3 regions of the Lysinibacillus sp. A1 genome follow, and region 2 is predicted to be linked to each of the others. Evidence: riboswitches for the same ligand, from Rfam matches in the RefSeq annotation. Region 2 holds a riboswitch; each other region holds the start of a gene.
The links. A riboswitch is a leader RNA that binds a small molecule or an ion and turns the genes downstream of it on or off. The one in region 2 is predicted to bind cobalamin.

Region 1: another riboswitch for cobalamin. It lies ahead of mmgD (citrate synthase); the one in region 2 lies ahead of PI85_RS07550 (hypothetical protein).
Region 3: another riboswitch for cobalamin. It lies ahead of PI85_RS03720 (glutaredoxin); the one in region 2 lies ahead of PI85_RS07550 (hypothetical protein).

The regions. Positions count from the first base shown of each region.
Region 1 covers NZ_JSZM01000035.1:72,609-80,563, reverse strand. The annotation lists gene nikB (nickel ABC transporter permease) at 1-168, shown strand, start outside; gene PI85_RS21160 (ABC transporter permease subunit) at 191-973, shown strand; gene PI85_RS21155 (ABC transporter ATP-binding protein) at 984-1,757, shown strand; gene PI85_RS21150 (ABC transporter ATP-binding protein) at 1,760-2,575, shown strand; partial or broken gene PI85_RS21145 (NUDIX hydrolase) at 2,618-3,104, opposite strand; cobalamin riboswitch at 3,336-3,531, shown strand; gene mmgD (citrate synthase) at 3,721-4,842, shown strand; gene PI85_RS21135 (bifunctional 2-methylcitrate dehydratase/aconitate hydratase) at 4,941-6,374, shown strand; gene prpB (methylisocitrate lyase) at 6,417-7,331, shown strand; gene PI85_RS21125 (acyl-CoA dehydrogenase family protein) at 7,377-7,955, shown strand, end outside.
Region 2 covers NZ_JSZM01000010.1:58,991-66,945, reverse strand. The annotation lists gene PI85_RS07555 (translation factor GTPase family protein) at 1-1,935, shown strand, start outside; gene PI85_RS07550 (hypothetical protein) at 2,041-2,799, opposite strand; cobalamin riboswitch at 3,032-3,216, opposite strand; gene PI85_RS07545 (hypothetical protein) at 3,672-3,905, opposite strand; gene PI85_RS07540 (hypothetical protein) at 4,166-4,573, shown strand; gene PI85_RS07535 (hypothetical protein) at 4,706-5,134, shown strand; gene PI85_RS07530 (DUF2785 domain-containing protein) at 5,475-6,296, opposite strand; gene PI85_RS25195 (hypothetical protein) at 6,676-6,813, opposite strand; gene PI85_RS07520 (PH domain-containing protein) at 6,903-7,286, opposite strand; gene PI85_RS24845 (hypothetical protein) at 7,387-7,638, shown strand; gene PI85_RS07510 (ABC transporter ATP-binding protein) at 7,841-7,955, opposite strand, start outside.
Region 3 covers NZ_JSZM01000005.1:111,441-119,395, reverse strand. The annotation lists gene PI85_RS03730 (chitobiase/beta-hexosaminidase C-terminal domain-containing protein) at 1-649, shown strand, start outside; gene PI85_RS03725 (NAD(P)/FAD-dependent oxidoreductase) at 1,127-2,032, shown strand; cobalamin riboswitch at 2,651-2,829, shown strand; gene PI85_RS03720 (glutaredoxin) at 2,946-3,170, shown strand; gene nrdI (class Ib ribonucleoside-diphosphate reductase assembly flavoprotein NrdI) at 3,167-3,526, shown strand; gene nrdE (class 1b ribonucleoside-diphosphate reductase subunit alpha) at 3,523-5,616, shown strand; gene nrdF (class 1b ribonucleoside-diphosphate reductase subunit beta) at 5,604-6,572, shown strand; gene dut (dUTP diphosphatase) at 6,584-7,021, shown strand; gene PI85_RS03695 (glycoside hydrolase family 5 protein) at 7,298-7,955, shown strand, end outside.

The DNA of each region.
Region 1 (7,955 bases), on a different contig from region 2:
CCGGGGCTTGGTCGATATTTAATAGAATCCATAACGAATCGTGATTACCCCGTTGTACAATGCTATGTGTTGGTGATTGCTGTCATCTATGTGCTCGCCAATTTAGGCACAGATGTATTGCATCGTTTATTGGATCCTCATCTGATGATGAAGGATAGGAGAGAGTAAAGTGAACTTAGGACGTATACATATGAGAAGATATATTAGTCTCACCTTACTAATGATCATTGGTTTACTAGGACTGTTAGCCCCACTCATTATGCCTCATGACCCCTTAGCAGTCGATATTTCTAAGAAATTTTTAGCACCCTCATGGGACTATCCATTAGGAACAGACCATTTAGGAAGATGTGTCTGCTCACGATTGCTTTTAGGGATTCGGTATTCTTTAGGTGCGGCGCTCGTCATACAAATAGTTGCTATTCTAGTAGCGATACTATTCGGCGCATTAGTCTCCTTAAAAAGAGGTATAATAGATGCGCTATTTATTCGGATATGCGATATTTTATTAGCTTTTCCAACACTTGTACTAGCATTTGGGCTTTTAGGTGTATTAGGTCCTAGCTTGAAAAATGTGTTAATTGCACTTAGTTTGACACAGCTTATTTATTATTCGAGGCTAATCCGAAGTTTATTTATTGGCATGAATGAAAAAGACTTTATTCTAGCGGCAAGAATCAGTGGTACTACAGGTGCAAAATTAATTATTCGACACTATCTCCCTCATGTTTGGCCACCGATTGTAACGATTGTGGCATTAGATATGGGGAAGGTCATTTTAGAGATTGCGGGCTTTTCCTTTATTGGGCTTGGTGTGCAAGCTCCCACTCCTGAATGGGGAATGATGGTAAATGAAGGGAAGCAATATATCCGCCAACATCCTGAATTAATGCTATATCCTGGGCTTGCTATCGTCCTTGTTGTCCTAGTATGTAATGTTTTAGCAAGTAGTTTGAAGAAGCCTAATCAGTAAAGGGGTAGTTATGAAGAAAGTTTTAGAAGTGAAAGACTTATCGGTCAAAATTGGAGAACAGAATATTTTATCCTCCATTCATTTAACAGCCTATCAAGGCCGAGTATTAGGAATTATTGGGGAAAGCGGTAGTGGGAAAACGATGCTTTGCCAAGCTATTATGCAAGCCTTGCCGACTAGGGCGCAGATCACCAAAGGGCAAATTTTCTACCATCAACAAGATTTATTGAAGGTAACTGCTGCTCAAATGAGAGCTTATCGTGGTAGACATCTTTCTATTATTATGCAAAATCCTTCGACTGCCTTTGACCGTGTTCAAACCATTGAAAGTCATTTTCGTGAATCATTAAAAGCTCATTTTGCTATAACTAAAAATGAAATAAGACAAATTGCTATTGAAAGCATGTCAAAAGTTAATTTACCTAATCCTGAGCGCCTTTTACACTATTATCCATTCCAATTAAGTGGGGGAATGCTACAGCGTGTGATGATTGCTTTGTCACTGGCAATTCAAGCCTCGGTATACATAGCTGATGAGCCAACGACAGCTCTTGATACAGTCAATCAAAAGCAGGTTTTGACATTATTTGATCGTATTCGCCTGGAAACACAGGCAGCCATCCTTCTTGTGACACATGATTTAGGCGTTATCGCTGAACTTGCTGATGATGTAGCCGTGATGTATAAGGGGAAAGTAATTGAACAAGCGAATGTCTATGATTTTTTTGATGCCCCTCAGCATCCTTATACAAAGAAACTATTACAATCCCGAATTATGTTTTAGAGGTGAAAAGATTGAAGCTACTAGAAGTGAGAAATATTGAGAAGAACTATGCACATAGACCGTTCATATTCAAGCGAAGACAGGAAACTCCTGTATTACAGAAAGTATCATTTTCACTTCAGGAGGGGGAATGCTTAGGGATTGTTGGACAAAGTGGCTCAGGAAAAAGCACATTGGGCCGAATTATATTAGGGATGGAAAGGCCAACAGCCGGTGAGCTTCTATTTCAAGGGGTTAATCTTTATGATGCCACTAGCCAACAGAAAAAAATGATACGGAGAGATTTACAAGCAGTCTTTCAAAATAGCTATCATTCATTAAATCCAAAGCACAACATTTTTCAAATTTTAGAGGAACCATACCTAAATTTCGAGCATTATAGCTCAGCTGAGAGACATTATAAGGTAAAGGAATTACTTGATCATGTAGAGTTAGAAAAATCTATTGCTGAAAAGTATCCTTCCCAGCTAAGTGGGGGACAACAACAGCGTGTTAACATTGCAAGAGCGCTTGCCTTACATCCAAAATTAATAGTTTTAGATGAAGCCATTAGTAGTTTAGATATGATTTTGCAAAAACATATCATTCAATTACTACAGACACTACAAAAGGATTTGCAACTTGCCTACATTTTCATCTCTCATGACCTACAGGCTACACGCTTTATTTCAGATCGCATCCTTGTCATGCAAAATGGTCAGCTAGTAGAGGAAAGTATGAAAGGTAAACCATTTAAGCATTCCGCATCACTTGAGCTATGCAACGCGATTTTACCCACTCACCCTCGCGAAAGAATTCACAAGAATACTAGTATCTGAAATACCTTTGCGAATAAAATCCTTATTAAAATTCTTACATTGTTATTTGGAAAGCTTCGTAAAGGAGCTTTCGAACCCCCATATTTTACCCTCTAGGTTGTTTAAGAGAGCGACCGTCCTCTGTTCCATATTATTCGGAAGTTCTTCCTTACTGAAATAGGTGAGGCTTAAGCTCTCACCATCTTTCATTTCCAATACACCCCTTACATGTTTAGCTCTATAAAGGTGAATGACTGTATAGATTTCATCGCCATTCGGATAACAGTAGTAATAATCAGGTCCTGTAAAAACACCGATAAACTCAAACTCTTTAGCCACGAGTCCAGTTTCCTCATAAAGTTCACGCGCAGCAACCTGCTCTAATGTTTCGTTTATTTCCATTGAGCCGCCAGGTAATCCCCAATCCAATGTATCTGAACGATGTTGAAAGAGTATTTTCTTATCATCATTTAACAACAAGAACTGTCGAACCAACGTTTATAATCGGTCTATTACCGATAAGCTTTCTTAATTCTGTTATATAGCCCATCCCGTCACTCCTCGTTTCATCGTAATGCAAAACAAATCGCTTTTTTAAAGCAGACTTCATAAATATAGCTCCATTGGGATTGATTAACAATCTTTTTTTGAGCGAAATAATGCTTAAATATGCAGAATAGTTCGTCAAAAATGAAAAATAGCTTTTTATAATCAGTCTTTTCTGAATTTTACCTATATTGATTGTTTGGAAACCTCTATGTTAAGGTAAAAAGACAAATTGAATATGCTAAATTTTGGTGGTTCAAATGGATTTGATTCCATTTGATTAAAAGGGAAGTTGGTGTGAGTCCAACACTGTCCCGCAACTGTATGTAGGAGTTCCATAACGAGACCACTGTTTTGTTCTTCAAAACGGGAAGGTGTTATAGGAATGTTGATGATAAGTCAGGAGACCTGCCGCTAAATAAGCATCAATTGACCTACGAGGATAGGGAGGTGTTAGCTACTGTATGATGAGTGTGAATGGATGTAAGTTCACTGTTTTTTGTTCTGTCATACTTTTGTAGATTAACAACTTCTAAAGGGGTAGAAGTTGTTTTTTTGTTGTTCTTTCGAGTTTGAATGGTAACGCTTACAAGAATGATTAAACAAAGGGGTTGTAATCCATGGAGTTAACGTATTCACCAGGTCTTGATGGAGTTATTGCTGCGGAAACAAAACTGTCTTTCTTAGACGTAGTAGAAAGCCAAATTGTTATACGGGGCTACGATTTGATTGAACTATCTCAGCGATATTCCTATTTAGATATTGTCCATTTATTATTGCACGGAAACCTACCAACTACGGAGCAACAAGCTGACTTACGGGATAAATTGAAAGAAAACTATCACGTTCCACAAGAGCTTGTTCAAATTTTTAACTTATTACCAAATGGGACACATGCTATGGACGGCCTTAGAACTGGAATTTCAGCGTTAGCAGGGTATGATCAGCACATCAATGATCGATCGACTGAAAGGAATGTAACACGAGCATATCGACTTTTAGGTGGAATGCCCAATATCGTTGCAAATAGCTACCGTGTATTAAATGGTCAAGAGGTAGTAGAACCGGATAGTGAGCTTTCATATAGTGCTAATTTTTATTACATGATTACTGGAAGAAAACCAACACCATTAGAAGAAGAAATTTTTGACCAATCACTTGTTTTATATAGTGAACATGAAATGCCGAATTCGACTTTTGCTGCTCGTGTTATTGCCTCCACACAATCCGATCTGTATGGTGCTCTAACTGGTGCTGTCGCATCATTGAAAGGAAATTTGCATGGTGGGGCGAACGAGGCAGTCATGTATATGCTGCTTGAAGCTAAGACTGTGGAAGGCTTTGAAGCGATGCTGAAAAACAAGCTCAAAAATAAAGATAAAATAATGGGCTTTGGCCATCGGGTCTATATGAAAAAAATGGACCCAAGAGCGCAGATCATGAAAGAAGCTTTGTATAAATTATGCTTGGAGCAAGGTGATGACCGCTTATATCACATGTGTGAAGCTGGTGAAAAAGTGATGGTGGAGGAAAAAGGCTTGTATCCAAATTTAGATTATTACGCTGCGCCAGTGTATTACATGCTGGGCCTACCAATTGAATTATATACGCCTATTTTCTTTGGCTCTCGAACGATCGGTTTATGTGCACATGTGATCGAACAACATGACAATAATCGATTATTTAGACCTCGTGTTCATTATATAGGCGAGCGTCATAACCTTGAAGAATTGTCGGTATAATCAAGTTTTAACAACTCGCCACAGAGCTGATGGACATTCTGACCAATGCCCATCAGCATACTAGTATATCAAATGCATACCTTGAAAGGAAGATATAGATGATTAAAACGAATGAAAAAACGATGACAGACCAGCTTCTTATTGATATTGCGGATTATGTATTAAACACAAAGATTACGAGCGAAGAAGCTTACGAAACGGCTCGATATGTTTTATTGGATACGTTAGGTTGTGGCATTTTAGCTTTACAATATCCTGAATGTACAAAACTTCTAGGTCCTGTAGTACCAGGTACAGTCGTTCCAAATGGTACTCGTATTCCAGGAACATCCTATGTCCTTGATCCAGTAAAAGGTGCCTTTAATATCGGTTGTATGATCCGTTGGTTGGATTATAACGATACATGGTTGGCGGCAGAATGGGGGCATCCTTCTGATAATCTAGGTGGCATTTTAGCTGTAGCCGATTATTTGAGTCGTGTACGTGTTGCAGAAGGGCAAGAGCCTCTCCAAATAAAAGACGTTTTAGAAATGATGATTCAAGCTCATGAAATACAAGGAATACTTGCACTCGAAAATAGCTTAAATCGTGTTGGCTTAGATCACGTCTTATTTGTCAAAATAGCGACAACAGCTGTAGTAACAAAGGCTTTAGGTGGCACTCATCAAGAAATTGTCAATGCCTTATCAAATGCTTGGATTGATAATTCAAGTTTAAGAACCTATCGACATGCTCCTAATACAGGCTCTAGAAAATCATGGGCTGCTGGCGATGCTACAAGCAGGGCCGTACAACTAGCAATGATGGCTGTGAAGGGGGAAATGGGCTATGCAACTGCATTGTCTGCACCAGGCTGGGGATTCCAAGATGTGCTCTTTAATAAGGAAGAATTAAAGCTTGCGAGACCACTTGCATCTTATGTTATGGAAAATGTCCTCTTTAAAGTGTCTTACCCTGCAGAATTTCATGCTCAAACGGCTGCAGAATGTGCTGTTCATTTACATCCTGAAGTAAAGAATCGCCTAGCTGAAATTGACCGCATTGACATTACGACGCATGAATCAGCCATACGAATTATCGATAAAGAAGGGCCACTTCACAATCCTGCTGATCGTGATCACTGCCTTCAATACATTACAGCTATTGGTCTTATTTATGGTGACATTACAGCAGATCACTACGAAGATGAGGTGGCTGTAGACCCACGCATTGATGACTTGCGACATAAAATGGTTGTCGTGGAAAAAAGACAATATACAATCGATTATTTAGACCCTGATAAACGATCCATTGCGAATGCTGTTCAAGTTTATTACAAAGATGGTACATCATCCGAGCTAATTGAGTGTGAATATCCTTTAGGACATCGTTTCCGTCGTGAGGAAGCATTTCCACAGATCATTAATAAATTCCAGCAAAACATTCGTACGCATTATTCTCAAAAACAACTCCATACAATAAATGAGGTTTGTGCAAATAAAGAGCTGCTTGAACAAATTGCTGTCCATGAATTTATTAATTTATTTATTTAATTTAGAAGGATTCCGAACGCAACAAAAAGGAGGTTTTTAACAATGGCGTGGATTGTCCAAGAAGCGAAGACACAAAAACAATTAGCTGAACAATTTAAAGCTCTTATTGCTCGTTCATCTATTTTGCAAATACCAGGAGCACATGATGCAATGGCTGGTTTAATGGCTAAAAAAGTTGGCTTTGAGGCATTGTATCTTTCGGGTGCCGCTTATACAGCGAGTAGAGGCCTACCAGACTTAGGAATGATTTATTCAAATGAAATCGCTCAGCGTGCTAGTGATATTATTCGGGCTACTAATTTACCTATGCTAGTGGATATTGATACGGGCTTTGGTGGTGTATTAAATGTTGCCCGTACTGCTTGTGAAATGGTAGAGGCAGGGGTTGCTGCCGCACAGCTAGAGGACCAAAATCTTCCTAAAAAATGTGGACATTTAAATGGCAAAACTCTTATTTCAATAGAGGAAATGATACAAAAAATAAAAACGATTAAACAAATAGCCCCTACATTAGTAATTATTGCTCGCACGGATGCAAGGTCTGTTGAAGGCTTAGAGCAGGCTATTCTAAGAGCCAAAGCATATGTTGCTGCTGGGGCAGATGCTATTTTTCCAGAGGCATTACAAACTGACAAGGAGTTTAAACAATTTGCCAATGAGTTAGATGCACCCTTATTAGCCAATATGACTGAATTCGGTCAAACTCCTTATTATACCGCTAAGGAATTTGAAAAAATGGGCTACTCGATGGTCATTTATCCTGTTACGTCTATGAGAGTTGCAGCGAAAGCATACGAGCGTGTATTTGAATTAATAAAAAATACTGGAACACAACAAGAAGCAGTTGAGGATATGCAAACAAGAAGCGAATTATATGAAACGATTTCCTACTATCAATTCGAGGATTTAGATCGTGAATTAGCAAAAACCATCTTACCTAAGGAGGAAATAAAGTAGGAGAGCTGAATGGCTTTTCTCCACTTTCTTTCAAGGAGGACTCATATGGATCGACTAGAAGACAAAATGACAATCTTTACACCAGAGGATTTTCATGATGAAGAAGAGCTCATTGCAAAAACTGCTGAGCTCTTCATTAAACAGGATGTCTCACCGAATATGTCATCTATTGAACTGCAGCAATATGCGATCACTCGTCAACTATTTCAAAAAGCAGGTGATCTTGGTTTACTGGCTATTGAAATTCCCGAGGCCTATGGAGGACTCGAGCTCAATAAAACAATTTCCGGTCTTGTAGCAGAGAAAATGGGTTTTGGGGGCTCTTTCAGCGTTTCCTACAATATCCATGCTGGGGTGGGCACATTACCCTATGTCTATTTTGGCGATGAGGAGCAAAAGCTGAGGTACTTACCAAAGCTTGCATCTGGAGAATGGATTGGTGCCTATGCACTTACAGAGTCCGATGCAGGCTCTGATGCACTGCGCCCCAAAACGAATGCTAGATTAACAGAAGATGGTACAGCATGGATAATAAACGGAGAAAAGCAATGGATTACGAATGCTCAGCTAGCAGACGTCTTCGTTGTTTTTGCCCAGACGCATAATGGAATGACTGCGTTGATT
Region 2 (7,955 bases):
AAGACGATTGGGGTTCTTGCTCATGTTGATGCAGGAAAAACAACCTTTTCTGAGCAAGTGCTTTTTCATACAAATAGTATTCAAGCGCGGGGACGTGTCGATCATCAGGATGCCTATTTAGATAATCATGAGCTTGAGCGCAAACGGGGCATTACGATATTTGCCGAGCAAGGACGCATGACTATTGGCGACGATACATATACGCTGATTGATACACCAGGACATGTCGATTTCTCCCCAGAGATGGAGCGTGCCATCCGTGTCATGGATTATGCCATCATTATTATTAGTGCAGTAGAGGGTATTCAAGGTCATACTGAAACGGTATGGCAGCTTTTACGAAACTATCATGTCCCTACATTCTTTTTTATTAATAAAATAGATCGTGACGGAGCAGATGTAAGGGCTGTGATGACCCAGCTCCATAAAGATTTCTCGGAACATGTATTATTCGTCGATGAACCACTTCAGGAGAATTATGTTTCGAGCACAATCATGGAATGGCTAGCGGAGCGTGATGAAAATCTCCTGGATGCCTTTTTGAATGAAACTTTGGAGCATGGTCTGTGTATGAAGCAGCTACAATCGATGATTAAAAATGAATCCGCCTTCCCCTGCTTTACTGGTTCGGCATTAAAAGATGAAGGCATTCAAGAATTGATTGCTCAACTTCCACTCATAACGGGTACTCACTTCGCGCCGGAAGCACCGTTTCAAGGAGAAGTCTTTAAAATACGACATGATGGCCATCAGCGTCTAACATTCATCAAGGCTTTAACAGGAAAATTACATGTTCGAGATGAATTTACGTTTGGAGACCTTACAGAGAAAGTAACAGAAATTCGTCTTTATAACGGCAGTCGATTTGAAACTGTTCAGCATGTTGAGGCCGGTGAAATCTTCGCTGTTAAAGGACTCAGCCAGGCAAACATTGGCGATCACATTGGCAGTAACAGGCTATCACAACCCTATGAGCTTGTCCCTACATTACAGGCAAAAGTTCAATACGAGGGTGAGCAACATATTAAAGAAGTATTAAAGATTTTCCGTCTACTAGAGGCCGAGGAGCCATCATTGCGTGTCGTATGGCAGGAAAAGTTTCAGGAAATCCATGTGCATATAATGGGTGTCATTCAGTTAGAGGTCCTGATTGAAGTATTATTGAAGCGCTTTACACTAAACATCACTTTTGGGGAGCCGCAAATATTATATATGGAAACAATTGCGACAACCGTTACAGGCTACGGACATTTTGAACCACTTAAGCATTATGCAGAAATTCATTTATTAATGGAGCCAAATGAACGTGGGACAGGCATTACCTTTAGCAATGCCTGTCATGCAGATGATTTATCAGTGGGCAACCAACGCCTCGTAGAAAAGCACTTGTTTGAACGTGATCATCATGGCTTACTCACAGGCTACGCAGTAACAGATATTCATTTTACGCTCTTAACGGGACGTGGACATAATGAACATACGTCTGGCGGTGATTTCCGAGAAGCCACTTTCCGAGCTCTGCGCCAAGGACTGGAACAAGCACAGAACGTCCTGCTTGAGCCCTATTATCGCTTTAAAATGAAGGCTTCCAATGACTTTATCGGCCGTATGATGACCGACATTCAACAGGCTGCTGGCACCTTCGACGACCCTGTACTCACTGAAACAGACGTTGTATTAACAGGACGTGCACCAGTAGCGACCTTCATGAGCTATAGCACGATTTTTGCCGCCTATACAAATGGGAAAGGTGCGCTTACCCTCCAATTTGATGGCTATGATGTGTGTCATAATGCAGAAGAAGTAATAACTCAAATAGGCTATGATAAAAATGCCGACCCTGAATACAGTTCTTCCAGCATTTTTTGTGCAAAAGGTAAAGGCTATTCTGTCCCTTGGCAAGAGGCGCAAGCAGCCATGCATTGTCAGAGTTAAGTTCATGTACTAGCATGGCAAATCTGTTGAACTGGTACTTCAGATGAAGATAGAATATCTATACAAATAATAAAGCAAGCCCTCCGCTTCATGGAGGGCTTGCTTTTAAATGGCACCAACAGCTTTCTTTGAAGGCTTGTGCACCGGATAGGCAGGTTCAACCACCACGTAACCTTGTGTATTCATGAAGTCGATAACTACTTTTCCAGGCTGGCTTTTTAATATTTGTAGTTGATCAATTAATGTTAATAATAGCTCGTGTCCGTTCCCACGTGGATGCCAATTAAAGTGATAATCATTTAATTCCTGAACGGCTTGAAGAAACTGTGAGTATTCCTGCTGCACAAATGCGATTAGTTTATCCTGATGAGGAATTTGCTCTAAATCGTTCATATACGTTTCATAAAAACGGATGACAATCGAGCACAATAAATCATTGACACGTGCAGCACTTAACACTGGATTGGGCTCCTGTGAAAGACGGTCAAGATTAGGCTTTGCTCGTGTTGAATCAATGCGTGTAATTAAGTGGTACTGCTCCCCATTCACCTCATAAACAATAGGGTTGGTTGGCATATACATCATAAAGCTATTCGTCTTCGTTTTCAGTTGATCCGTTAACGTTGCCTGAGCAAAAAGATGGCCCTCTACCTCCCCATTTTGTATCCAAATAATGTCTTTATTATATAAGATTTGCTCAAAAAAGCGATCGTTGCGAATCAGTCTCGTTGCTAATAATTGATCTATTAGTGATTCAACCACCATTCTTGTTTTCGCTTTCTTGGCAACTTCTGTCCGTGGCTGCTTACAAATCTTCATATCTACAAAAGGCGTTTCCTGTGTTGTCGTTGCATGAATATTCATCCTATGTGCATCCCCTTTGCGTACATATTTTCAAAACAAAAAGGACTTCCTACTATGTTTGAGGAAATCCTTCGCTTTAATGTGCTTCATCACACAATGCCAAACAAACCCTAAGTAAATGCGAAGGAGTTCTAAAATGAACCCTTTCATGAACTTTGGGCGTTTGACGTACTGTGACGAACAGAGCATTCTGTTTTGTCAACATGCCACCTCCTATTCCTCGTAGGTTTATGGTGTGTACTCGTAACTAGGCAGGTATCCTGACTCATGGTCATCGCCACTTTTCCCCTTCCCATCATTTGACAGTGGTTGCTGAAAAGTCGCTCACATTTACAGTTGCGGGACAGTGTCGGATTCACACCGACTTCCCTTTTAAGCAAATTGCACGCAATTTACACCTATTACTACACGCTATTCAATTGTGAAGGAATGCTGTGTACTATACATTCCTTATAGACTATTAAAATCAATTGTAAGGTAGTCTATTTCTGATGTCAAATAACATAAAATATTCCAGTTTTTTTATTATTATCTTGCCGTCTATTTAACTCAAATTGAAGAGACACTTTTTACTTGTTATTCTTTTGCCCCATAATGCGTTAATACGGCAAAATTACATGCTAAAATATCTGTAATAGATTCTACAAAAACAAAAGAAAGTCGACTGATACTATTTGGGTGCACTTTGCGGTATAGTTAGAATACAGAGAAATAGCATTGACGCAAAACTAACGCAAGTTAAATCGGAATAATAATATTATTATTGTTTATTTCGGAATGTTCAAACTACAACTAGTGTCACTTAGAAGACTTGAAACAATCACCTACCCGATTCAATGATTCTCCCTACGCGAAAGTTTTGAGTGATGTAACTATAGAGTAATAATTTCACCAGAGTATTGTCTTAATTGTTCTATGGCTAATGTTACGGCTACTTCCTCAGTCTCAATCAAACTCAACCCTATTTTAATAGGACTCCAAAATTCATACCCGCAGTCTTCTTGCCACATATATACTTCTGTTGTAAAAAGACCATCTCTCCGTTTTATAATTTCAACTTTATATTGATTACTTGGAGACATTATTTCCTTTAGCATCTGTTCCATCGTTTCACCATCTTTACAAATATTAATGTGTATATTATAACTATTGTTCTTCAAAAAGAAAAAATTGTGCGTAAGGCCAGAGCAGCAGAGGGCACCAATTAGCGCTTCGATTTCTTTGTACTTATTGCATTCTAATAACTTCATTGTGTGATTGAGTTTCTTCTTATAATAAACTGTTTCAAAAAATTTTCTACTAGTAAGTAATTAAAAATAATTGTAGAATAATAACCTATATGTTATTCAAAAGGAGAAATAATATTTTGTTAGACATCATCTTCCCACTAATTGGGCTACTCATATGCACATCTCTCCTAATCTTTTTTATAAAGAATAAACGCAGTCACAAGGATTTTTATGGGGTTGTAATAACTGCATCTTTTTTTAGCGTCCTATGTTTGTTTCTTGTTGTATGGTCAATCGAAGACTTTATTGCTATTCAAACTAACAATTTTCAAATAGTTACCGGTAAATGTACCGTAAGAGAGTTTGAATCAAACGGAAGAACCGCAATCCACGATCTACTTGTAGACATTAACGGCGAACTCGATTTCACGGGAGATTTTGATAAATTTAGTGATGTTAGACAAGGAACCTACGACTGTACTGTAAAATATATCGAGAAATCTCGCACCTTGTATGACATTCATCCCCTTTCTACTAATGAATAGTTTTTAAAAAACGACCTGTTTAATGGAATAATAATCCTGTTTACGTTGTTATAAAAAGAACGATACTATATGAATGTCAGCTTTAAAATAGCTACAAGAAATGTTTAATAGATATACATAGGAAGTGAACAATTGTATTATTTGGTAGTCATACTAGGATTATTATTTGTGATCATGGCAGTTATCGTATTTATTTTTATGTATGTCGAGAAAGAATTTCCATTTATAATGGTAGCTAAGACGGTTGCTGCATTTTTAGTAGGTGTTTTATTGTTAATAGTTACCGTACCAAGTCTAAAATATATTATTAAAAAAGACTATGATGTTATTCGTGGGGATTGTATGATTGAGGTTTCTTCTTCCGGGCGATCTGCTGAAGCAACGTTTAACATGATAGATACGGATGAACAATATTCCTTTACAGAAATACCTGCGCTAGATGCTTATGGAAAAGCAATCCCTTACTATTGTAAGGTGACAGTGACAAAGGACCATATGGTTGAAATAGGCTACGAAATTTATGAGTCTAAATCACATAAATTAATATTAAAATATAACTAGAGACGATTGTAGCCGCCTCTAGTTTTTTTGTCCAATCCCCTACAGATTGAACGTGCTTCATCATCCCACTTGAATAAAATCACACTAACATTGATGTACATAGTCGTATCATCTTCATATGGTGGTTACTTAAATATTTATGAATCTCACAAAAAAATTACTGTATCTGACTAAGAAAAGATTGCAGAAGTATTGAATATGGAGTTAATTATTGATATTAAATCGAAAAATAATTTAAAAAAACGCTCTAGTATAAACTAGGCGCTCTTTTAAATGTCTTTTTCGCTGTCTTTTTAAGTCGTGGCGTATCAACTTCTTTTGGGAATGCCTCCACGATCTTTTAACGAATAGAAAATCTATTTAATTTTGCCTCCGTAGCAAGCATGACCGTGTGAAGCACATTCTGTCGGCTTTCTTGTTCTCTTCTGAAGTAGAGACTACGTATAAAATTCTTGTTGTTTACGCGGGTAATCACCTGACTACGACTTCTCGGCAAATTGCAACATTGCGCTAAGCTACTAATCCAATCTGCGATTTCTTGATGTGGAAGTAGCTCCTTGACAATTATAGCATCCACGATGTTGACCAATCGCTCATCATCCTCATCGCTAAAAATATGTCTACCATTATCGAGCTTCTCAGAAATAGCGACAAGAATCTCACCCCGCATGACGGTGCTGCACTCTTTACACTGCACTAGCTCGGCAAGAACATCGGCACCGTGAGACGCGCTGTGAGCCCAGCCTCCTTCTGAAAGGTAACCTCGTAGATCCTTCTCTTCTTTATAGTAACGGAGCATTGTATGTAATAATTGCTCAATCTCCACTTGAGTGAAAAATGGATTTTGTCTATGGCGTTGGACAATCAAAGCGATAGGCAAGGCAGAGAATGTCCTTGTAAAAACTGACTGATCCTCCTCGCTGCCGATATGATAAAACAAATGGTTCTTATCAGTCAAAACAGATAAGAGGCTACGTAACTCTTCTTCACTGAATCTATTCTCTTCCTTTATCCACATATAAAACATCGGATAAATGAGATTATCTCGTAATTCTGGCTGAGGATCACCGATAAATTGAAGTAACAAAGGGAAGAAATCTTGATGCTGCTCACCTTCGCGCAACTGATACTCGTCCTTCTCTATTCTTTGCAAATCGAGCATCAATTTAGTTCTTATATCCTCACATGTTCTTTTTTCTTCCAACATAAAAATCCCCCTTTGGATAATCTTACCTAAGGTAGTAAAAACGAGCAACTTTTTTCTTTGATGAATACCTCTGACATGTCATCGTTGCTTCACCTCAAAGAAGGCTTTTAACAGGGAGCTAATTAGTCAAAATCCTTCCATCTGTAATCGATTGATAAAATGCCTACATGCTTTTCTAACGTAGAACTTTTCATTGTTTTCGTGGCTATTGCTGGATTTCTAAAGCAATCCAGTTCTTGGTAATAACCAAACATGCGACAAATTTCTGGTCTTGCTGAATGAATACCACAACGATCTTTTTGTATATTGAAAAAATGCATGTCCCTTCAAATCTTTACTGATGTCTAAGTTCTGTACGCATTTTGACTAGCATTGATTGGAGTCTCCTTTTAATAACCTTCAGCTCCTTCTCCGTAATTGGAACCGGGCCACAGCACAGCCCCTTACATCCTTCACATGGTAATTTTCCCATCCTTACTCCCCCTTTCAAAGCACAACAAAAAAAGCCTCGCATATATGCGGGCTTTAGATGTGTTTTGCTTTTGTTTCTATAGTATACCATTAATTTGAGCCTAAAACATACTGGGCTAAAACACTTTGCACTTTATAAATATTGGTCGCCTTATTGAAGTTTTTTTGGATGGGTAATGAACTGCCTGATACCCATATTTTGAGCTCAGCATCTAAATCAAATGTACCAGCCGTTTCTACTGAAAAATGGACAATATTTTTATAGGGAATGGAATGATATTCCGTTTTCTTGCCAGTCACTCCTTGCTTATCAATGAGGATTAATCGTTTATTCGTAAAAATAAATATGTCTCTAATAATTTTATAGGCATTTTTAATAGTTTCGTTTGGAATTAGTAAATCATTGACCTCCTCCTGTAATTTTTCAAAATTCACCTCGCTTGCATTGCCGATTAATCCATCAAATAAACCCATGCTTTATCCCCTTTCAGCTTTTATTTGTTTACTATATTATGAAGAGGACCGAGCTACGACTCCAAATTTTTGTATTATTATCGTGTAAGGAGGAGGCTTATTGCGAACACACCGATTCATTGCCATGTCCCTTTTAGCCTCTGTTGTTTTAGGCTGTATGAATGAAGAGCTTGCAGGTGGGAAATTGGCTAAAATCAACATTTCTAACAGCGTTGAATTTGGCTCTGTGCATAGTGCTTTTATGAAAGAATATAAGGAAGAGGATTCTCTCAACCTATCCCATGAAGGAAAGACGACAGCCGTGAGAAATGAGGGAATTGTCAATATGGCTGCCCCACAATTTGACGTATAAGTAATGGATACGGCTGGAAGCCAATATGGCTTTCATCTTTGGTTAGGGGAAGTAGGTCAACATAGTACGTTGAGGAACGTAAAGGTTTGCCATACAATTTATAGCTCTCTGAGGATTTGATCGCCCCACTCAGATCATGGATACAAGAATAAAAAACACCTTCCATTCAAGAAAGGAAAGTGTTTTTCGGTTTATTTTCATTTTATTCGTTTTCTACGGCTTGAAAGAGCATTTGCGCATACTTGTCTGTAAAAGCAAAGCCATCTTCACATTTACGGCTCTCATCAACAATTTCACCCGATTTCATCACGTATATG
Region 3 (7,955 bases), on a different contig from region 2:
GGATATAAATATCATTGTAGCAGGGGACATGAATGACTTTGAATTCACACCAGCACTTGAAACATTAAAAGGTGATGTTTTAACGAATATGGTGGATAAAGCCCCAGAGACTGATCGTTTTACGTACTTCTTCCAAGGGAACAATCAAGTGTTGGATCATATTTTAGTTTCGAATAATCTTGCTAACGTTACGGCCATAGACATGATTCATATTAATGCGAACTTTACAGAAGCGCAGGGGCGAGCATCGGATCATGACCCTGTATTAGTTCAAATTGATTTGAAAGCAGGAAAAGAAGAAATACCAACACCAATAGTACCTGAAAATGTATATAGCTTTAATAACTATAAGACTGGTAAATTAATAATGAATCGTCCAAGTATTTCATTAACGTTAGGAAAAAATACTAATATTAAAAATGGAATTGCAGTATTTAGTCAATATGCCGAATTTCATGGTGAAGGATTTGCAGACAAAACTGTAACAATCAGTCCTAAAAAAGGAAATGCGATTTTTGATTTTAAAGGTACGGCGATTGGTGAAATTATTATCGAAGGAAAAAATGTAAAAGAAATTCGTAATTTACCTGCTGGAGCCACTATAACGTATACAAAAGGCGCTTCGGCTGAGGAAATTGAATTTAAGTAATAACTACTTGCAGTAAGAATGTTAGGCATATGTCAATCATTTAGGGACTTGTTAATTTAGACTGCATGGATCATATTTAGCCATTCCAAATACAATTGGAGTGGCTTTTACTTTTTTCATCAATAACTATTGAAAAATGGAGATTGGGCTCATCTCCATAAAGTAGATAAACGGAGTTACTTTTCTAAAGTGAATAGATGTACTTCAATTAACGGTGCTTAGACAGTATTTCAAACATTCAAACCAAAAATTTGACGAGAAAAAAATAAATAGATATTATAGATATGTTAAGTCCTTAATAGAGTGATTAGACCCAACCAGCTAAACTGTATCTTTTTTATTGAGATCAAGGACTAATATATAATGGGCTTAACAAATGGAACGAAAAAGATATCATACATATAATTAGCGGTGTCTTTTGCCTTAATTGTAGATATTAAAGGTCTTTAATATATTGTGGTGTGGAGGGAAATAATGATGAATCAATATGATTGTATGATTATAGGTGGAGGCCCTGCTGGGTTAAGTGCTGCCTTAACATTAGGAAGAGCGCGCAGAAAGGTTGCACTAGTTGATAATGGAACAAATCGAAATCGTGTAACTCAGGAGTCACATGGTTTTTTAACAAGAGATGGGATAAAGCCACAAGAATTTAAGAATCTCGCAAGTAAAGATATAGAATCTTATCCTTCTATAACAATGATGGATCAAACCGTCAGAGAAATAATTAAAGATGATATAACTGGTTTATTTCTAGTCAATACTTCGGAAAATAAATCTTATATATCTGAAAAAATACTGTTAGCTACTGGAATACAAGAGGAATTTCCTCTCCCGCAAATCAGACAATATTATGGTAAAAGTTTATTTAGCTGTCCATATTGCGATGGTTGGGAGCTGCGAGACAAGCCATTGGCTATCATTGCAGAAAACGAGGAGCATATTAGTCATATGACGAAATTGGTTTTTAATTGGTCACAGGATTTAATCGTTTTTACGAATGGTCATCAACTTTCTGAGAAGGTTCAAAATGATTTTGAACAAAAGAAAATTAAGGTGTATACAAATACTATTAAAGATTTACATGGGGATGATGGTAACTTATCGAGTGTTGAATTAGAAACAGGTGAAAATATTTTAAGAGCTGGTGGATTTGTTGTGCCAAGTTTTTATCGTCCCAATAAATTTGCTAAACAGCTAAATTGTCAAGTTGATGAAAATGGAACAGTTATGACTGATGGTGCTGGACGTACAACTGCGGCTGGGATATATACTGCAGGTGAAACGGAAAAGGGTGGTCCCTCTTCTTTAATGATTGCAGCTGCGGAAGGTTTTAAGGCTGCTACAAGCATAAATATGGATATAACAATAGAAAGGTTTTAAATTTATGGTTAGCTGATGAGTCATATAAAATTCATCAGCTATTTTTAATAGGACTAATCAAGCTGGCGGAGAATGAACTTGAATATGTTATACTATAAATAAATATAGAATAACTAGAAAAGGTACATATTCATTGTAAATTAGTTGAAAAGGGTAGAACGATTGGTTTCCTCGCGCCTGTAGGTTGAGCACATTTTAGTAGTCGTCGTTATGTTATGACGAAACGAAAATGTGTCATCATCGCAAGAGAGGGGTCCTACTTTAGACTAGTACAATAAAAAAATTTACGAAGATAGGATGTATGGAGTAGGATGCGAGATTTACATCATACTCATAGTTTTACACATAATTGCATCTTTACTGTAAAGGAAAGATGCCTTTTTTATGTATAAAATTACTAGGGTGGCTACGTTTTTAGGTAAATAAGCGACTATTATTTTACTTCTTATTTTTTAATAAAATAATGCTATCGCATTCGTGCTTATATGATTATATTTTAGTTCGTTCTTACAAGGATATGTCAGAAAATATGAATAGTCTCAAATTGATGAACTTTTATTTCTCGATTTACTTTTTATATAAAGGATGGTACACTTAAAACTATCGAAAAACAATATATTGTGTTCGTTTTGTGTAGGTACTACTATATGTAGTTTAATAGGGAAGTTCGGTACTATTCCGACGCTGTCCCCGCAACTGTTAAGCTGACGATGATTATAACCACTGTGCATTCGCATGGGAAGGAAATCAGAGATTGAAGCAAAGCCAGGAGACCTGCCTATATAAAACAAATTTATCATTTCTTCGGGGATTAAGAGATGGGAACGTCAGTATTTTTAGTATGTTAACGTTTCCATTTAAGCTATCTCTCTAGAAGAGGTAGCTTTTTTATTTTATGAAAAGAGGGATTACTATGAAACTTTATACGAAAACAATCTGTCCAAAATGCCTATGGGTAAAATCCGAATTACAACGAGCAGGACTTGAAGCAGAAATTGTTAATATTGATCATGATGAACAAGCGAAACAAACAATTATAGATGCAGGTTTTTTAAGTGTGCCTGTTTTAGAGGTGGATGAAACATTTATAGGTGATGTTCAGGAAATTGTTTCTCGTATTGAGATGATCACACTATGATCGTTTACGCTAGTCGTACAGGAAATGTCCGTAATGTAGTTTCTAAATTAAGGGCAGAATCTATTGAACTCTCTGAGGAATTAAGCTTGAATAAGCCTTATCTTTTAATTACATATACAGATGGATTAGGTGACATTCCAGCAAAAGTCCAACGTTTTTTAGAAAAAAATAGAGATTTTTGTAAAGGAGTAGTTGCTAGTGGCAATAGTAACTTCGGACATCATGTATTTGGTGGTGCTGGGGAGAAAATTGCTACTACCTATCATGTACCCTTAGTGAGGAAATTAGATTTGCGTGGCAATCAAACAGATTATGAAGCAATACAAACGTTTTATGAAACGAGGGTAATGGGATGAAAACTTATTTAAAGCTTAATAATGACGTACTGAATCGTTATAGTACAACGGGGCTACTAGAGTTAGAAAAGGACCGTGAGGCTACTCGCCGCTACTTTTTAGAATATGTCAACGTACGTTTACGTTATTTTATAGATATAGAGGAAAAAATCCGCTATTTAGTGGATGAGGGATACTACGAAAAAGATTTTATCGACATGTACGAGATGGATTTTATAAAGAAGCTGTACAAAAAAGCATATGATTATAATTTCCGCTTCCCGTCATTTATGAGTGCAAGCAAATTTTATGACAGCTATGCTATGAAAAGTCGTGATGGTGAAGAAATCTTAGAAAAATATGAGGACCGTATTGTCATTATTGCTTTGTACTTAGCACAAGGGAACACAGTGCTAGCAAAACGTTCTGTTGAAGCAATGATGGAAGCCTATCAGCCTGCAACACCTACTGCATTAAATAGTGGGAAAAAAGCCCGTGGTGAATTAGTAAGCTGCTTTAAATTATCAATGGATGACTCTATGAATAGTATTGCTGAAAATATTGGCTATTGTTTAGAGCTTTCACGCCTAGGCGGAGGGGTCGGGGTCAACTTAACGGATTTACGTCCTTTAGGTGATCCAATTAAAGAAATACTAAATCGTGCAAGTGGTGTTATCCCAGTTGCAAAATTATTAGAAAACTCATTTAGTTATTCTAATCAGCTTGGTCAACGAAATGGCTCAGGAGTTGTCTATCTAAATATTTTCCATGCAGATATAGAGAATTTCATTTCATCAAAAAAACCAAATGCTGATGATAAAATTCGCCTCGCAACACTATCAACAGGAATTATTATTCCAAGTATTTTCTTCGATCTGATGAAACGTGATAAAGATATAGTGTTATTTAGTCCATATGATATTTTTAAAGTATATGGTAAACGAATGTCGGAAATTTCAATTTCAGAAATGTACTATGAACTACTTGATAATCCTAAAATCCGTAAAATTAAACGTTTGAATGCGCGTAGACTCTATACTGAGGTGAAAAAAGCTCAATTTGAATCAGGTTATCCTTTTGAAATTTTTGATGATAATGTCAATGAAGTACATCCACTAAAAAATATCGGTCGTGTAAAAATGTCAAACCTATGTACTGAAATCTTACAAGTTCAAGAAACTAGTGTCATTACAGATCAAGATCAGCCTAACGAATATGGGTTAGATGTGTCGTGTAATTTAGGGTCAATTGATATTCATGCAGCGAGTAAAGTAAATGATTTTGAAACATTAATCGATACAGCTATGCACTTATTAACAAATGTGTCACAAATGACATACATCAAAAATGTCCCATCAGTGGCAAAAGCGAATCGATTAATGCACTCAGTAGGGCTAGGTTGTATGAATCTCCATGGACATCTTGTTACGGAGGGCATCATGTATGGCTCGAAAGATTCTATTGATTTCATGGACCGCTTTATGGAAGCAATGAACTATTATTCGCTTAAATCATCGATGGAAATGGCTAAAGAAAAAGCAGAAACGTTCTACCGATTTGAAGATAGCGATTATGCTTCAGGTAGCTATTTTGATCAATATGTAAATAAGAATGAAGAAGAGCTATCACCCGCTGTGTTAAAAGCACTTGGCAACATTCCAATTATCACTAATAAAATGTGGGAATTATTAAAGGAAGATGTTATGGAATATGGTCTATTTCATTCATATCGTTTAGCGATAGCACCAACAGGCAGTATTTCGTATATTCGTAGCTGTACGGCATCCATTTCTCCTTGTACAGAGCGTGTAGAGGTTCGTGATTATGCAGATAGTCGCACGATTTATCCAATGCCACATTTAACAAACGAAAACAGTCATTTATATGTAGAGGCCTATGATGTTGATCCTTATGATTTAATTGATTTATATGCAGCTTCTCAAAAACACGTTGACCAAGGTATTTCAATGACTCTTTATGTCACTGACAATTGGACAACAGAACAACTAGCTAAAGTATACATTTATGCATGGGTTAAAGGGATCAAGTCCGTTTACTATGTTCGTCAACGATTACAAAGCTTAGAGGAGTGTGTAGCATGTCAAATATAGTGTATGAGGCAGTCAACTGGAATAAGGCAACTAGTGAACTTGCTCAAATTTTCTGGGACCAGCAATGGAAGCAAATTTGGTTTCCAGAAGAAATTGCAGTGAGTAAAGATATTAAGCAGTGGAAAAGTTTTGAGCATCAGGACACATATAAAAAGGTGTTTGCAGGACTAACTTTGCTTGATACCGTTCAGACGAATATAGGAATGAATCGTGTTGCTGCTTATACAGATGATTTACAGGAAAAGGCGGTATTAACCGTTTTTGATGCATTTGAGGCAATACATGCTAAATCATATTCTTATATATTTACAACGCTTTGTACAAACGAGGAGATAGACGAGCTCTTTGAATGGGTAAAGAAAAATGAATATTTACAATATAAGGCAAATAAAATTGCGGATATTTATAATAGTATAGAAGAAGGGGACTCTGAGAGCTTATGGAAAGCGATGTTTTCATCCGTTATGCTTGAATCTTTCCTTTTCTATTCTGGATTTTTCTACCCATTATACTTAGGTGGACAAGGTTTTTTAAGAAACAGTGCTGAAATTATTTCTCTCATTTTGCGCGACGAATCCATTCATGGCGTAGCGGTAGGGTTTTTTGCTCAAAATCTATATAAGCAATTTTCTAAAGAAAAACAAGAAGCCTTACAATTATGGGGTTATGAATTATTGCTGGATTTATATCAAAATGAAATGAAATATACCGAGGATATTTATGCGGAGACAGGATTATCGCCTGAGGTAAAAGCCTATGTGCGTTATAATGCTAATAAGGCCTTAATGAATGTTGGCTTTGAAGCCATGTTCCCAGAAGAAGAAGTGAATCCGATCGTCATGAATGGAATTCGTAATGAGGGCTCCACATATGATTTCTTTTCACAAAAGGGGGCTACCTATGCCAAAGCAAAAGTAGCGCCAATTACAGATGACACATTTAATTTTAATCGTTAGGATGAAGAACAATGAACGTAGAAGTAAAAATTAAAAGAATGCATGTAGATGCAATGCTACCAATGCAAGCTAACCCCGGTGATGCTGGGATGGATCTCTATTCCATTGAAACTGTAGAGATACCCGCTGGAGGGGCTAAATTAATTAAGACAGGCATTCAAATTGAATTACCTAAAGGAACGGAAGCACAAATTCGACCAAGAAGTGGACTAGCCTTAAAACATAGTATTACAGTACTCAATAGCCCAGGAACAATCGATGAAGGGTATAGAGGGGAAATCGGTGTTATTTTAATTAATCATGGTCAGGATACGTTCTTAGTAGAAAAATCTATGCGAATTGCCCAAATGGTGATTCAATTTGTCCCTACTATTCAACTACTGGAAGTCAATGAATTATCTCAAACGGTTCGTGGAACTTCTGGATTTGGAGCGAGTGGTACAAAATAAGAGTAAGTTTTAAATAGCCGTATATTAGGATTGAGTTTAATACTGAACTCAATCCTTTTTATTTTTTTAAAATTGTCACATTCGTGTAACGTAGGTTCAGTACGATTTACATGAGGTGATAATATGAGAGAAATAAATCATAGGAAAAGAATGAAAAATAAGTTCAACATGATAGTTTCCCTTTGGTGTGCTTTAATAGTCGTCTTTGCTACTGGCTGTAGTTCTGTGGAGCAAGAAGAAAAACAAAAGAAACAAGAGAAACAAGAGAAACAGGCAATGCCACAGATGCAAAATGGTTTTTGGGATGAGCAAAGAAAAGGTACAAATTTTATGAATTCCACTTCTCTGCCAGAAAATTATGAAGAGGCTAATGAATTCAACATTGAATTTATCCGTTTAGCGCCTGATAAATGGGCAAAGGAAAGAGATTTCTTATTTGATGATAAACCTGATGCTACGCCGAATAAAGATTTTTTAATCGGCAATGCAGATCAGTATGAGGGAATTGTTGAAAATGATTTTAAGATGTTAAAAGAAGATTTAGATGCAGCATATGCAAGAGGATCAAAAGTTGTACTGACTGTCCTTAGTCTTCCGGGAAACCGTTGGAGACAGTTTAATAACTATGAAAATGATGACCGAATTTGGCAAGACTTTAACTATCATGAGCAAGCAGCGCTTTTCTGGAAAGATCTTGCCGTGCGCTTAAAAGATCACCCCGCAGTGGTAGGATATAACGTAATTAATGAACCTCATCCTGAAACAGCCACTGGTTTTAATGATTTTTGGACAGAAGACTATGACAAATGGTACAACAAGATAGAAAACACGCCAGCAGATTTAAATAGACTTTATGGAACAATTGTAGATTCTATACGATCTGTAGATACGCATACACCCATTATTTTAGATTCGGGTTTATTTGCTACACCTT